Regions from separate parts of the Providencia lanzhouensis genome, predicted to be linked through region 3. Evidence: predicted binding sites of a transcription regulator. Region 3 holds the regulator's gene; each other region holds the start of a gene.
What was found. Region 3 encodes CRP, which controls carbon source genes, mostly activating them, when cyclic AMP is high. Its sites were predicted from a motif close to ATGTGANNNNNNTCACAT; they were not measured.
Positions count from the first base shown of each region.

Region 1: deoC (deoxyribose-phosphate aldolase) is a predicted target of CRP. The motif match lies at 2,271-2,288, and genes of this name have one in related genera.
Region 2: epd (erythrose-4-phosphate dehydrogenase) is a predicted target of CRP. The motif match lies at 2,573-2,590, and genes of this name have one in related genera.
Region 4: msrB (peptide-methionine (R)-S-oxide reductase MsrB) is a predicted target of CRP. The motif match lies at 2,230-2,247, and genes of this name have one in related genera.

Region 1 is NZ_CP174123.1:744,365-748,585, reverse strand. It holds gene deoA (thymidine phosphorylase) at 1-1,181, opposite strand, end outside; gene deoC (deoxyribose-phosphate aldolase) at 1,283-2,062, opposite strand; gene ACIH2S_RS03405 (NupC/NupG family nucleoside CNT transporter) at 2,523-3,818, opposite strand; gene ACIH2S_RS03400 (TatD family hydrolase) at 4,114-4,221, opposite strand, start outside.
Region 2 is NZ_CP174123.1:917,848-922,068, reverse strand. It holds gene fbaA (class II fructose-bisphosphate aldolase) at 1-213, opposite strand, end outside; gene pgk (phosphoglycerate kinase) at 274-1,437, opposite strand; gene epd (erythrose-4-phosphate dehydrogenase) at 1,541-2,560, opposite strand; gene tkt (transketolase) at 2,898-4,221, opposite strand, start outside.
Region 3 is NZ_CP174123.1:358,406-362,626, reverse strand. It holds gene ACIH2S_RS01660 (hydrolase) at 1-34, shown strand, start outside; gene ACIH2S_RS01655 (YheU family protein) at 31-249, shown strand; gene ACIH2S_RS01650 (phosphoribulokinase) at 298-1,164, shown strand; gene ACIH2S_RS01645 (OsmC family protein) at 1,244-1,648, opposite strand; gene crp (cAMP-activated global transcriptional regulator CRP) at 1,972-2,604, shown strand; gene ACIH2S_RS01635 (hypothetical protein) at 2,818-4,221, shown strand, end outside.
Region 4 is NZ_CP174123.1:2,155,393-2,159,613, reverse strand. It holds gene ACIH2S_RS10105 (D-hexose-6-phosphate mutarotase) at 1-795, opposite strand, end outside; gene gapA (glyceraldehyde-3-phosphate dehydrogenase) at 1,025-2,020, opposite strand; gene msrB (peptide-methionine (R)-S-oxide reductase MsrB) at 2,377-2,790, shown strand; gene ACIH2S_RS10090 (YeaC family protein) at 2,938-3,228, shown strand; gene pncA (bifunctional nicotinamidase/pyrazinamidase) at 3,299-3,919, opposite strand; gene ansA (asparaginase) at 3,943-4,221, opposite strand, start outside.

The DNA of each region.
Region 1 (4,221 bases), 390 kb from region 3:
TCAACTTTGCTACCTAATGCTGCGATATCACTTAAACCAACGCTGTAATCGATAGAATCTGAAGCTTTACGACGACCACCCCCTAACGTTACCACAGACATACCCAGTGCTCGTGTGTCCATTTGTGTGATAATTCCCGCTTGAGGCGCGTAAACGGCTTTACTGAGGACAGCTGTTGGCAGATATTTGCTGTAATTCTCAACAAAATCTTTTGGCCCTTTTTGTGCTGCGACCATACGTCCAAACACTTCAGCCGCTTTACCGTTATCCAGCACCGCTTGTAATTTCTGACGCGCATCGTCACGATCCGACGCCAACTTACCTGACACTAGCATTTCCACACACAACGCCATGGTGACTTCGAACAAACGTGGGTTACGGTATTCGCCCGTCAAGAACTGCACGGCTTCGCGGACTTCAACGGCATTACCGGCGCTAGATGCCAGTACCTCGTTCATGTCAGTTAATAATGCGGTGGTATTGCAGCCTGCTCCATTGGCGACTTGCACGATAGATTCAGCCAGTTGCTCTGATTTTTCGTAGGTTGGCATAAATGCACCAGAACCCACTTTAACGTCCATCACTAACGCATCTAACCCTTCGGCTAATTTTTTACCTAAGATAGACGCGGTGATAAGCGGAATAGAATCCACAGTCGCCGTGATATCGCGAGTCGCATAGAAACGCTTGTCAGCAGGCGCTAATGAGTTGGTTTGACCAATAATCGCCACGCCGACATTTTTGATAATGTCGCGGAAACGCTCATCGTCAGGGAAAATATCAAACCCAGGAATAGCTTCGAGCTTATCAAGTGTTCCACCGGTGTGACCTAAGCCGCGACCGGAAATCATCGGAACATAACCACCACATGCAGCAACCATAGGTCCCAACATGAGTGAAGTCACGTCACCCACGCCACCGGTGGAGTGTTTATCCACGAGTGGGCCATTAAGATTCAGTGATTTCCAATTTAATACGGTACCTGAGTCACGCATCGCTAGCGTTAGCGCAACACGTTCTGGGGTTGTCATATCATTGAAATAGATGGTCATTGCTAGGGCTGCAATCTGACCTTCAGAAACCGTGTTATCACGCACACCATTGATGAAGAAGCGGATCTCTTCTTCGCTTAATGGTTTGCCGTCACGTTTTTTACGAATAATTTCTTGAGCGAGAAACACAATAGGCTCCTTAATTCACATCGAATTCTTCGGCTAAATAGTCACGGCTGTTGCCCAAGTGAGATTGGGCAACAGTCTGATGTCACTAATAATTGCGATTATTAATAGCTGCTGGAAGATTTTTTAACGTCAAATCCCAGCGTATTTAATAAATTCGCTAATAAGCTAGATGCGCCGAAACGGAAATGGCGAGCATCAGCCCAGTTATCGCCTAAGATTTTGCTTGCTAAGGCTAAATATTGTGCTGCTTCTTCAGCGGTACGAACGCCGCCAGCAGGTTTGAAACCAACACTTTTCGCAACGCCCATATCATGAATGACTTGCATCATGATTTCTGCGCTTTCTAAAGTGGCATTCACAGGCACTTTACCTGTAGATGTCTTAATAAAATCAGCACCTGCATTAATTGAAATTTCAGACGCTTTACGGATTAAAGCGGCATCTTTTAGTTCGCCAGTTTCAATGATCACTTTAAGTAATACATTTGCAGCCGCACAAGCATCCTTACATGCTTTCACTAAATCGAAACCGATTTTTTCATTACCAGCCATCAGTGCACGGTATGGGAATACAACGTCAACTTCATCCGCACCATAAGCAATGGCAGCTTTAGTTTCTGCTAAAGCAATCTCTATATCATCATTACCATGTGGGAAGTTGGTGACGGTTGCAATGCGGATATCTGGCGTTCCTTGCTCACGTAAAGTTTTACGTGCGATAGGAATAAAACGAGGATAAATACAGATAGCAGCGGTGTGACCTGCTGGGCTTTTTGCCTGGTGACATAAGGCGATCACTTTTGCGTCAGTGTCGTCGTCATTTAACGTGGTTAAATCCATCAGGGTCAGTGCGCGTTGCGCTGCTGCTTTTAAATCAGTCATATAACTCTCCAACGATGTTAATTCTTTCAGAACGATACGTTCTTTGTTGGCGAGCGGGCTTGTTCCATAAAGATGCTAGTTAGGTTTTCCAAACTCAGCAGCTGAGATCCATCTCACCGCACGATGCCCTAGAGCCAGTTGACTCTATGAACTATCAGTTCCGTGGCAACTTACTGTTACCTATTTGACCACGTAACTGGGGTATTTTATGCGCTACAAATCACATTTATCGACTGAACGTTACATTATTAAATATATATTCGTGAACGATATCACAATTCCATAGGTAATTGCTCACTCTTTGTCAGCCATTATACAGGCTGCAGCCTTCTCGTCTTAAATTGATTACGTTAAGAATAGTTGAAAAAGTAAGAGTTACGATAAAAACCAGAAAAAGAATATCGCAGAAGAAAATGACAGCGGAAAGACCAATCGCCTTTCCGCTACACAAACAGGGGGATTACATTGCGGTCATTGCAGCTAATGTTAAGAAGAAGCCAGCAATCGTTGCACTCATTAAGTTAGAGAGTGTACCCGCCATAACAGCTTTCATACCTAAACGAGCCACATCACTACGGCGATTTGGTGCCATTCCACCTAAGCCGCCCAGCAAAATTGCCACAGAAGATAAGTTCGCAAAACCACACAGCGCGAAGGAAATAATCGCTTTAGTGTGATCAGACAGAACTTGTTTGCCCGCCGCAATCACATCCGCATCTGCTTTCATATATTCGCCGAAGTTCATGAAAGCAACGAATTCGTTTACAACCACTTTTTGCCCGATGAAAGAACCGGCAATTGTCGCTTCGCTCCACGGCACACCAATCAGGTATGCGATTGGGGCAAATACCCAACCTAGTAATAATTCGAGGGATAATTGCGGATAGTCAAACCAGCCACCCACGCCACTTAAAATACCGTTAATTAATGCAATTAATGCGATGAACGCCAGTAACATTGCCCCCACGTTCAGAGCCAGTTGCATACCGGATGCTGCACCAGATGCGGCTGCATCGATGATGTTCGCTGGGCGATCTTCTTCTGCCACTAAATCTTTAGCATCCACATCATCTTTAGCAACTTCAGTTTCAGGAACCATTAACTTAGCAAACAGTAATCCACCCGGTGCCGCCATGAAGGATGCCGCAATCAGATATTCCATTGGAACACCCATTTGCGCATAACCCGCTAATACTGAACCCGCTACAGACGCTAAACCACCACACATGATGGCAAACAGCTCAGAGTTAGTCATGGTAGAAATATAGGGACGAACAACCAGAGGCGCTTCAGTTTGACCGACGAAAATATTCGCGGTTGCAGACAGTGATTCGGTTCTTGACGTTCCCAGTACTTTTTGCAGACCACCACCTAGAATTTTGATGACCAGTTGCATGATGCCGAGATAATACAGGACTGCAATCAGAGATGAGAAGAAGACGATGATCGGCAATACACGGAAAGCAAAGATAAAGCCGCCGCCGCCAAATAATTCAAACATTTTGTCGGAAACTAGACCACCAAAGATGAAGCTCATCCCATCTTGACCGTAACCGATAACTTTAGAAACACCGTCGGACATGCCTTGTAAAACGCTACGTCCCGCTGGGGAGTATAGAACGAATGCGCCGATAGCGACTTGGATTAAAAAAGCACCGCCGACTGTACGAAGTCTAATTGCGCGACGATTGCTGGAGAAGAGAACGGCTATCGCAATAAGCACCGCCATCCCAACAATACTCAAAATGAGTTGCATGGAAGTATCCCTGTTCACTTAATTCTAGGTTAATGTATAAAGAAACTCGCAAGATTCCACGAATCTTAGTTCGATGATTATAACCAGTCATCATTAATAACCCCCAACATTCATCACAAATCCAAAGTGCAATAAGTAACATAAATTCAAATATTGTGACGAAAATCACAATAGAAGATCAGTTTAGTCTGGAAAAGCACTAAAGCGATAGTAGAAGAGGTAAAAAGCTGAATGGATTTACTCGGATAACTACATAAAATACTTAAGAAATAATTATTAATTGACTAATTATAGTCTAAATTAGATTAAATAACGTCCGGCTATTGTTGTAAAGTTGTTGTGCTATTTCATCCGGAGATTCGTGGCGCAGCTCACACAAAGATTGAAATACCCATTGAATACG
Region 2 (4,221 bases), 560 kb from region 3:
ACCTGCGATAAATGCAGCACCACCGTTAGAGAACTGAACAATAACCGGAGCGCGTACTTTAGCTGCCGCTTCAAGTACGGCGTTAATTGAATCAGTACCAACACAGTTCACAGCTGGCAATGCAAAGTTATTTTCTTTGGCAACCGCGAAAACTTTCTGTACATCATCACCAGTGATAACACCTGGTTTAACAAAATCAAAAATTTTAGACATGTGAAAAGGTCCTGTGGTGAACAGGCAGCCTACGCTGCCTGTTGTGTATGAACAAATTAATTACGCTTTAGCACGTTCTTCTAGCATCACAACGGCTGGGAGCTTTTTACCTTCAACGAATTCAAGGAAAGCACCGCCACCGGTAGAAATGTATGAAATCTTATCAGCGATACCGAATAAATCGATCGCCGCTAGGGTGTCACCACCACCAGCGATTGAGAAAGCGTCACTGTCTGCGATAGCACGAGCAACGATTTCTGTTCCCTTACGGAAGTTAGGGAATTCGAATACGCCCACAGGGCCGTTCCAAAGAATGGTTTTCGCATTTTTCAGAATTTCAGCCAGACGTTCTGCGGATTCATCACCTAAGTCCAGAATTTGCTCATCATCTTTGATAGCGTTACTTGCTTTCAGTGTTGCTTCAGCAGTTTCTGAGAACTCGGTAGCCACGCGAACATCAGTTGGCACTGGGATTTGGCAGTTAGCCAGTAATTTTTTCGCTTCTGGGATCAGGTCCGCTTCATACAGTGAACGACCCACATTGTTGCCTTCTGCTGCGATGAAAGTATTCGCGATACCACCACCCACAATCAGTTGGTCAGCGATTTTAGACAGGGAATCTAATACCGTCAGTTTAGTGGAAACTTTAGAACCGCCTACGATAGCAACCATTGGGCGCGCTGGGTTACCTAACGCTTTGCCTAATGCTTCTAATTCGTTGCTTAACAGCGGGCCTGCACACGCAACTGGTGAGAATTTAGCCACGCCGTGCGTTGACGCTTGAGCACGGTGAGCCGTACCGAATGCATCCATAACGTAGACATCACACAGTGCTGCATACTGTTTAGACAGCGTTTCGTCGTCTTTCTTCTCGCCTTTGTTAAAGCGCACGTTTTCTAAAACAACTAATTCGCCAGCAGCGATATCAACACCGTTCAGGTAGTCTTTAACTAAACGAACTGGGTTGTCTAATTTTTCTGCCAGATAGTCAACAACAGGTTGCAGTGAAAACTCTTCATTGTACTCACCTTCCGTCGGACGACCGAGGTGGGAAGTAACCATGACTTTAGCACCTTGTTTCAGCGCTAATTCAATTGTTGGTAATGAAGCACGGATACGTGCATCTGAAGTAACTTTACCGTCTTTAACAGGAACGTTTAGGTCCGAACGAATGAAAACGCGTTTACCCGCTAAGTCCAAATCGGTCATCTTAATTACAGACATGGTGAATCCTCTTGTTGATTCTCTATAAAGTTTTCATTAGCGACTGTGCGAGGAGGTCAATAGTGTATTTACCTATTGTGCCCCGCTGTCTGTCAGGCGCCAATTAGTTTAAACCTGTTGCTGCCATCGCTAGGGTTGTATCTAGCATCCGGTTAGCAAACCCCCATTCGTTATCACACCAAACCAGGGTTTTGATTAAGTTCTTGCCGCTAACTCGTGTTTGCGTGCCATCAATAATCGCGCTGTGCGGATCATGATTAAAATCCATCGAGACTAACGGTAGTTCAGTATAGTCTACTATACCACGAAAATGCCCGTGCGCGGCGCTCTGTAATAGCTTGTTAACTTTATCAACACAAACATCCGCATCTACAGTGACACTTAAGTCAATGGCGGTGACATTAGTGGTTGGAACGCGTACAGAAATCGCTTCAAAGCTGCCTTGGAATTTTGGAAAAATTCGAGTGATCCCCGCTGCTAATTTGGTATCAACAGGAATAATCGATTGGCTCGCTGCGCGCGTTCTGCGTAAATCTTTATGGTAAGCGTCAATCACGGGTTGATCATTCATGGATGCATGAATGGTGGTGACTGTGCCTGACTCGATACCAAATGCATCATCCAACACTTTGATGACTGGAATAATACAGTTGGTGGTACAAGATGCATTGGAAACGATGTTATCGCTTCTTTGTAGGCTGTCATGGTTAACACCATACACAATGGTCGCATCGAGATCATCGGTTCCTGGATGGGAAAAAAGCACTTTTTTCGCGCCGGCTTGCAGATGCTTTAACCCATCTTCGCGAGAGCCGTAAACACCCGTGCAATCTAATACCACATCCACACCGAGCTCTTTCCAAGGTAGCTTGCTGATATCCGCTTGATGGAAAAGACGCATACTGTCATCTCCAACTTGTAGCTGGTCGCCATTAAGGCGAACATCCCACGCAAAGCGTCCGTGACTTGAATCATATTTCAGCAAATGAGCGATACCTTCAGGTTCCGCTAATTCATTGACCGCAACAACGACAATTTCTGCCCGGCGACCTGATTCATATAACGCTCTGAGAACACTTCGACCAATTCGACCGAAGCCGTTTATTGCTACCCTGATTGCCATTCTACACCTTGTATCTGAGCAAAATCACACGGTTGCTAAGGATAACTGACTACCACCAACTCTACTGCTCATTTTAACTGTCAAACATCAAAAGTGTGCTTCACTCGACATTTTTAAAATTTATTTACATTATTTCAAATGCAACTGAAACGGTTCAGCTTATCAAGTTTTAGATTAAGGGATATATTTAGAGAACGCAATAGAAAAACAAGAAACGGTGCACAAAAAAACAACGCCTCAATACCAAACTTGATATTGAGGCGTAAATTAGGTTAATTCACTTTATTTTCAGAGGCGCGACCGTTTATTCGGAACACACCTCAAACAATTAAATGAATTATTTCAGCAGAGATTTTGCAGCTTTAACGGCGTTTTCAACCGTAATGCCAAACTCTTTGTAGAGCTGATCAGCTGGTGCTGATTCACCGAATGAGTGCATACCGATGATAGCGCCATTCAGACCAGTGTATTTGAACCAGTAATCTGCGATACCCGCTTCGATAGCCACACGAGCACTGACGTTTGCAGGCAGAACGGCTTCACGATAAGCCGCATCTTGCTTGTCGAATGCATCTGTAGAAGGCATAGAAACAACGCGAACTTTACGACCTTCCGCAGTCAGTTGGTCAGCCGCTTTCACCGCTAATTCAACTTCAGAACCGGTTGCAATAAAGATCAGCTCAGGCGTGCCTGCGCAATCTTTCAGGATATAAGCGCCTTTCTCGATATTTGCTAATTGCTCAGCGGTACGAGGTTGCTGTTCTAGGTTTTGACGAGAGAAAATCAGTGCGCTTGGACCATCTTTACGCTCAATGGCATATTTCCATGCAACCGCAGATTCTACTTGGTCACATGGACGCCATGTGCTCATGTTTGGTGTCACACGCAGACTCGCCAGCTGTTCTACTGGTTGGTGCGTTGGACCATCTTCACCCAGACCGATAGAGTCATGAGTGTAAACGAAGATGCTGCGAATTTTCATCAGCGCTGCCATACGTACTGCGTTACGTGCGTATTCAACGAACATTAAGAATGTTGCGCCGTAAGGGATGAAACCGCCGTGCAGAGCGATACCGTTCATGATAGCGGACATACCGAATTCACGAACACCGTAATGGATGTAGTTACCCGCTTTGTCTTCGTTCAGAGGTTTAGAACCTGACCACATGGTTAAGTTACTTGGCGCTAAGTCCGCAGAACCGCCCATGAATTCTGGTAATACTTTACCAAATGCTTCTAATGCGTTTTGAGATGCTTTACGGCTTGCGATGTTCGCAGGGTTTTGTTGCAGGTTTTCAACGAATTTTTTCGCTTCTGCATCAAAGTTCGCTGGCAGTTCACCCGCCATACGACGTTCGAATTCTTTCGCTAATTCTGGGTATGCTTTTGCGTATGCCGCAAATTTTTCATTCCAAGAATGCTGTTTTTCTTTACCGGCTTCACGCGCATCCCAAGCTTGGTAGATATCTGCTGGGATTTCGAATGGACCGAATTTCCAGCCCAGTGCTTCACGAGTTGCTGCGATTTCTGCATCACCTAAAGGTGCGCCGTGAACCGCTTCGGTACCTGCTTTGTTTGGTGAACCAAAACCGATAACGGTTTTGCACATAATCAGCGTTGGTTTGTCTGATTGTTTGTGAGCTTCGTTCACTGCAGCGTTG
Region 3 (4,221 bases):
GCTAACTGCGTATTTGAATGAGCAAAAATCATGATTATTCCGTGGAAAGATCTCGCACCTGAAACCCTCGAAAATCTTATCGAGAGTTATGTTTTGCGCGAAGGAACCGATTATGGCGTTCACGAAAAAAGCTTGCAGGACAAAGTCAATGATGTGAAACGGCAGTTAGTTTCCGGCGAAATTGTGCTAGTCTGGTCTGAGTTACATGAATCGGTAAATTTCATGCCTAATAACCAGTTTCGCCCGTAGCGCTGTTTCTCAAAAATAGTGGTCATGGCGTAAAACAGGGAGTCCACTATGTCGAAGAAGCATCCGATTATTGCAGTGACGGGTTCGAGTGGCGCAGGAACAACCTCAACGAGCCAAGCTTTTCGTAAAATTTTCCATCAATTAAATATCCGCCCAGCCACCCTTGAGGGGGATAGTTTTCATCGTTATACCCGCCCTGAAATGGATATGGCTATTCGTAAAGCTCGCGAGCAAGGGCGCCATATCAGTTATTTCGGCCCAGAAGCCAATGATTTTTCTCTACTGGAACAAACCCTCATTGATTATGCCCAAACGGGTGGCGGTCAATCTCGGAAATATTTACACACTTACGATGAAGCCGTGCCTTATGGTCTACAACCCGGCACATTTACGCCATGGGAGCCATTACCCGCTAATACTGATGTGCTGTTTTATGAAGGATTACATGGTGGCGTAGTCACCCCAGAGCATGATGTTGCTCAGCATGTTGATTTACTTGTCGGTGTAGTACCGATTGTTAACCTTGAATGGATCCAGAAATTGATCCGCGATACCACCGAGCGAGGGCATTCTCGTGAAGCCGTAATGGATTCTGTAGTCCGTTCGATGGGGGATTATATTAACTATATTACGCCGCAGTTTTCTCGTACCCATATTAACTTCCAGCGGGTTCCTACCGTTGACACCTCTAACCCTTTTTCTGCCAAAGCCATTCCTTCACAGGACGAAAGTTTTATTGTTATTCGCTTTAGAGGATTAGAGCAGATCGATTTTCCTTATTTATTATCCATGTTAAATGGCTCGTTTATTTCAGCAATGAATACCATTGTGGTACCCGGAGGGAAATTAGGGCTCGCGATGGAGCTTATTATGATGCCATTAGTGGAAAAATTAATGAAACAACGAAATGGGTAGTTTGAGATTCTCATTAAATAGATAAATAACAAGATGCTTATCTTAATTATCGATAAGCATCTTAATATCAAGAAAATAATTACGGCGTTTTAATTTCGAAGCTATGAGTCACGTTAACCGTTTTTTCTAACATGATAGCAACTGAACAATATTTTTCAGCAGAAAGTTGAACCGCACGCTCTACCACTTTGTCCGTTAATTCACGTCCCGTCACAATAAAGTGCAGGTTGATATCCGTAAAATAACGCGGGGCTTCTTCACGGCGTTGTGAAGTTAATTTCACTTCACAATCAACAATATCCTGACGACCTTTTTGCAGAATAGAAACCACATCAATCGCGCTGCATCCGCCTGCTGCCATTAAAACCATTTCCATCGGACTCGGTGCTTTGTCGCCCGCATTACCATCCATCATGATTTGATGACCTGATGCCGACTCACCTAGAAAAGAGAGCCCTTCAACCCACTTTACGCGTGCTTCCATTTTTATTCCTCTCGAAAATAGTGATATTTATCGTCACATTGTTCCATATATCTAGACAATGTTATATCAGCATTATTAGGCTGAAGCGATACAGGGAAGACTTTCGGCATTGGATATGATACAAACAATGGTCAGTTGATAGGATTAAGATCAAAACTCAACGATTTAATTGATTATATTATACAATTGATATTAATTTACGTTAGCCTAGAGCAGCATTAATAATAGGCATCAATGTGACTTAATATGCTAAGCTAGACACTTTAAAGTCAGCCTTTCCCTACTTTTCGAAAGGTTGCAATAACATACAGAGGATAACGCTAATGGTTCTCGGCAAGCCACAAACAGACCCTACTCTTGAATGGTTTTTGTCACACTGCCATATTCATAAGTATCCATCCAAGAGCACTCTGATCCATCAGGGTGAAAAAGCAGAAACCCTTTACTACATTGTTAAAGGTTCAGTGGCTGTTTTAATCAAAGATGAAGAAGGCAAGGAAATGATTCTCTCTTACCTCAATCAGGGAGATTTCATTGGCGAACTTGGGTTATTTGAAGAAGGGCAAGAACGTACTGCGTGGGTTCGCGCGAAAGTTGCTTGCGAAGTCGCTGAAATTTCTTACAAGAAATTCCGTCAGCTGATTCAAGTCAATCCTGATATCCTGATGCGCCTTTCCGCGCAAATGGCAAGTCGTTTGCAAACCACGTCTGAAAAAGTTGGTAACCTTGCATTCTTAGATGTTACTGGTCGTATTGCTCAAACATTGTTGAATTTAGCTAAACAGCCTGATGCGATGACTCACCCAGACGGTATGCAAATCAAAATTACTCGTCAGGAAATCGGTCAAATCGTAGGTTGTTCTCGCGAAACTGTCGGTCGTATTTTAAAGATGCTGGAAGATCAAAACTTAATCTCCGCACACGGCAAAACAATCGTTGTTTACGGCACTCGCTAATTTACCTGTCAGCCTCACCTTTCTTGGTGAGGCTTCGATATTGAAATAGCTTTATACTTCACGTACAAAGCTATTTTCTCTTAATTAAGAACCTTTATATTCTCCCTCTCATTTATATACGTTCATTGATGAGTATCGTTTCTTTATATAATTATAGTTAATTGTCAAATTAAGATAGTGGTAACTAAACCATTATTGAGAGTTGACAACACGATGATTAAAAATATCAATCCAAGAAACGAAAGCATTATTAATATCAATGATAATAAAATCATAACCACTTCATCATTATCTAATAAAATAAAAAAAACCAATAATATTGATTCATGCATACCCGATAATAATCGCCTATCTAATTTACATTATCAAAAAAAACATTTCGCTATATCGACTTGTCACTTTGAGCCAAGTGAACAAAAAGAAATTAATCTAATTAAATACTCACCTCCTGTAGAAAAAATAACACTTCCCTATAAATATCATGAAGCTATTGAAGTTAATGACCATTTTTTAATTCTTAAATCCCCACGTGTTTTTAACCATTCCGTCTCAATAAAAAACCAGCCACTTATTAATGAAAAACAGGATGCCAAACTAATGCTAATTGATAAAACAAGTACTCCAGAAACCAATGTTTTTAAAGAATTTAATTTAAAACGTTCATCAAGCCGATTTTCAAACTTAATTTTAGAAATAAAATCGACCCATGAAAAAGGTATTCGCTATTTAAAAAACATCTTTAAAAAAAACAAGAGTGAACAATTTTTAGTCACCTTTAAAAAGGAAATCGAAACCCAAAAAAAACATGAAATAACAAAAGAAAACAATGTAATCACTTATCAAAATACCGCTTCGACTCAAAAGGTTGAAGATAATCTTAACACGCTAAAATCATTAAAAGCTAACCTAGCTGAGCAACTGAAAAAAACAGAGACAGACAAAGAAAATGCAATAAAAGCAGATGAAGAGAGAATAAAAAAAGAAGCTGAATCAAGCATGATACAGAAAACTTCTATTTTAAAAATAAATGATGAGAATAAAATAAAGAGCAATAATAACGAATTTGAGTTCAATGATGAGCTTGAGTGGGATAATGACACTAGTGATTGGAGTCATAATTTACACAAAAAAATTAACGGCAGTTTGGTTCGCTTATCAACTCCATCAACACATCAACTAAATAAATTACTTGTTGATGAAACTGACATGAAATCAATAAATCGACATCTTAAAAATATGGACACACTGAATGAACTTGAAAATAAAATTCATTCCAGTAATGAAAGTTTAAACTCCAACTCATCCGGCTATTTTTCAGAAAAAACGGATGAATCAGGATATAGTTCAGAAGAAACAGCAAAGATACATGTAAAAAATGATCATATTGCTACTCAAAAAAATAAAGAATTAAAAAACAAAGAAACAGAGAATACAGAGACGCCTCATAAAAAAACACACATTGTCGTGAAGCCAAAGAAAAAAACATATCAATTTAATGGAAAAATTAACCAAACTAGAACATCAATGTTAAGAGCCAAACATAATAGTGAAAAATATCAGTTTTCATCAAATGAAAACTCATCAAAAATAGCATCAAATAAAGGAAAACCCAATACT
Region 4 (4,221 bases), 1.8 Mb from region 3:
GCGAGCTGTTTCTACACAAACCATCTGTTTGTAACCATTATTAGGCATATCCTGCATGCTACACGATAATTCTGCCCAAGGGTTCCAGCACACCACATCACTGTGATGATAATGATGTAACTCAATGGTGCGATTCCAGCCATCATCACGCAATAAGCTGTATTCTTCCGGCTCGGTATATATGCGGTCAGTGTGCTTATTAAATTTCAGCGGCTCTGAAATATAGGCTTCTCTGTCAGCCACTTTATCAATGTAATGTCCACCAAGACCATAAACGGTGGCTTTCTGGATATCACTGATATTGAAATAGCTGTGTAATGCAGCGGTAGCCTCGAAGTCACCATAACTTTCTAACTCAAGCTCGCAGGTTTCCCCGAGCTTCATACGTAAAATCAGCGTGAACTCATGAGGCCATAATTTGCGGGTGTATTCGTTATCCGTCAGGGTAAAGGTGAGGATCACACCACAATCATGCTCATTATGAGCCGTAAATTGCCAAGGTAAAATACGGGCGAATCCGTGACTAGGGCTGTTTACAGGACCAAACCATGGCCAGCAAATAGGAATACCACCACGAATGGCAACCCCTTCTTTAAATGCACTTTCGGGACTTAGCCAAAGACAGGGTTTTTGACCTGCGGGTTGCCAGTCAATTAAGTGGGCACCTTGCAAGCTCACAGCACCACGCACTTTTGGATGCGAAATGACGATCAGTGGTAAATCCCCAAGTTGACGTTGGGTAATGTAAGGGGAAATTTGTTTGATAACAGGTAAAGCAAAAATTTTATCATGCATTGTCTTGCGCCTGTGGTTGTTGGTCCATCATCACGACCTAAATCAGCGACTATAAATAGAGCAGTAACTAGAAATAACAATATAACAAACTCACGATACTGCAAGCGGCATTGAATGAAGCGGGAGACGCAGCTTGGAGTATATTGAGCTGGGCTTTAATTTTGAATGTATGAAAGATACAAAAGAGCCGCCAAAAGGCGGCTCAGTCACACTGATTACTTAACAACGCTTATTTAGAGATGTGAGCAATCAGGTCTAGAACTTTGTTAGAGTAGCCAGTTTCGTTGTCATACCAAGAAACCAGTTTCACAAAGTTATCGTTCAGAGCGATACCTGCTTTAGCATCAAATACTGAAGTCAGTTTTTCGCCGTTGAAATCGGTAGATACAACGTCGTCTTCAGTGTAACCCAGAACGCCTTTCAGTTCGCCTTCTGCAGCTTCTTTAATAGCGTCGCAGATTTGTGCGTAAGTTGCTGGTTTCGCCAGACGTGCAGTCAGGTCAACAACAGAAACGTTAGGAGTTGGAACACGGAAAGACATACCAGTCAGTTTACCGTTCAGCTCAGGAATAACTTTACCTACAGCTTTAGCAGCACCAGTTGAAGATGGGATGATGTTCTGAGAAGCACCACGACCACCACGCCAGTCTTTGTGAGATGGACCATCAACAGTTTTTTGAGTTGCTGTGGTTGCGTGAACAGTGGTCATCAGACCTTCAACGATACCAAATTTGTCGTTGATAACTTTAGCCAGTGGAGCTAAGCAGTTAGTTGTGCAAGATGCGTTAGAAACGATTTCTTGGCCTGCGTAAGCTTTGTGGTTAACGCCCATAACGAACATTGGAGTGTCATCTTTAGAAGGACCAGTTAACACAACTTTCTTCGCGCCTGCTTGGATGTGTTTACGAGCAGTCTCGTCAGTCAGGAAGATACCTGTTGCTTCAGCAACAACATCAACACCGACTTCGTTCCATTTCAGGTTCGCAGGATCTTTCTCTGCTGTAACACGGATTTTTTTACCGTTAACAACTAAGTGACCATCTTTAACTTCAACAGTACCGTTGAAACGACCGTGAGTTGAGTCGTATTTCAACATGTATGCCATGTACTCTGCATCGAGTAGGTCGTTGATAGCAACGATTTCGATGTCAGAACGCTCTTGTGCAGCACGGAAAACGATACGGCCGATACGACCAAAACCATTAATACCTACTTTGATAGTCATAGTATTTCCACCAGCTATTTTATTTCGTGAATTAAGATGTACTTAAAGTTACCAAAACCTTGCCAGCCGTCAAGCGGAATCGTGTCAATTATTGAAAAAAATCAATTCTGATACCACTATCTGCATATTTGTCAGTCACTTCAGCAGCAAATACAGCCGCACGTATTATCGGGATTGTTCAGCATAATGAAACCATCCATCAGTGATATATGTGAGGCTCATCACAAATCAAACCGTAAAGTTCTAACCTTAATAGTCTAGAATAGTTTTCCACTGAGCGTTGTTAAGTTTTTGTTGCTTGAAATGGATGCAAAATCGTTTTAATGCGCATCTTTTTGAAAAAAAGTAGGTAATCAATGTCGAATAAAGATAAGCAAGCTATTGATTTATCAAAGCTTAACCAAGTCCAGCTGCATGTTACACAACACGCTGGCACAGAGCCCCCGTTTAGCGGCCAATTATTGCATAACCGTAAAGATGGCGTGTATGAATGCCTCTGTTGTGGAACCCCTTTATTCCTTTCTGAGACCAAATTTGATGCAGGCTGCGGATGGCCGAGTTTCTTTCAACCGATTGATGAAAGTTTGATAAAATTTATCGAAGATTTTTCTCACGGTATGCATCGAATAGAAGTGCGTTGTGGTAATTGCAATGCGCATCTTGGGCATGTATTTCCTGATGGCCCACAACCAACAGGACAGCGTTACTGCATAAATTCAGCATCGCTAAGTTTTACGGATGACCAAACGGGTGAAAAGACCCTAGGATAACGTGCTGAAGCTTGCTGAAGTGTCAAAATACATTTGGCAATAACGATTCAGCTAGTTATTCAAAATACACTATAGATATAACACCGCAAGAATAATTATCGAGATTGCCACTAGATTGATGTGATGAGGCGTAACGTGAGCGTAGAAATGGATGCACAACAAATAGATCAATTACTGTCTGTCATGACCCCTGAAATTTACCAGCGTTTAGTGACTGCAGTGGAGTTAGGTAAATGGCCAGATGGTGTGGCATTAACGCCAGAGCAGAAAGAAAATACTTTGCAGATGGTGATGCTATGGCAGTCACGCCATAACCATGATGCGGAACACATGACGGTCGGTACTGACGGTCAAATTACCATGAAGAGCAAGCAAGAGTTAAAAGCGCTTTTCCAAGGGGATAGACTTGCGACATTGAAACCGCAGGATAACGACTAAGTCAGTATATCGCCCCGTCAGCTAACGGGGCGAATTTCAAACCTATATCATGGCTAGTTACTACAGTATTCTAGCGGGATGATGTGATTAGACTAGCCCCCGCACTCTGCATTTCCGCTAAAGCCTTCTGGCTATCTTCAGGGGCTAAATTAACGCCACGGCACCCATCCGTTAGCACATCAACACGATAGCCCAGCCTCAGTGCGTCCAGTACAGTAAACTTCACACAATAGTCCGTCGCAATGCCCATAATCATTAAATGGCTGATTTGTTGTTGCTGAAGCCATGTATGCAGCTCTGTTTGACTGACTCTGTCATTATCAAAAAAGGCACTGTAGCTATCGACTTGCGGATTTTCACCTTTAGTAAATACCTTTTGAATAGCTTGGTGATTAAGCTCTGGATAAAAATCAGCGCCATGGGAGCCTTGCACGCAGTGAACTGGCCACCAAACCTGTGGCAATCCATTAAGTTCACCAAGGGCACCAATAGGCTGGCCAGAGTTCACGGCAAAACTGAGATGGTTTTCTGGATGCCAATCTTGGCTGGCGATCACAGTGATACCCTGTTTTTGGCATTGCTCAATAACTTGGTTAGCGGTTTCAATAACCTGTTCGCTTTGTTTTACAGCGAGAGCACCACCAGTACAAAAATCATTTTGTAAGTCTACTAACAGTAATGCTGATTTCATCTTTCTTCTCAGTAGGTTATAGCTTATTCATCAGCGTAGCTTAATTCACCACGCAGGTTATTTTGCATTAATTCTCGAATAAGCTCAGAGGTATAATCTTGGCTTAGTAAGTAATGTAATTTACTCAATGCGGCTTCAAAAGTCATATCAAAACCACTGATCACTCCAGATTCTGCTAATGCATGTCCTGTGGCGTAACCTTCCATATTTACACGCCCAGAAATACATTGGGTGAGGTTGACGACAATAATGCCGCGAGAAGTTGCTTCACGAAGGATGCGTAAAAGCTCGGGTTGCTGAGG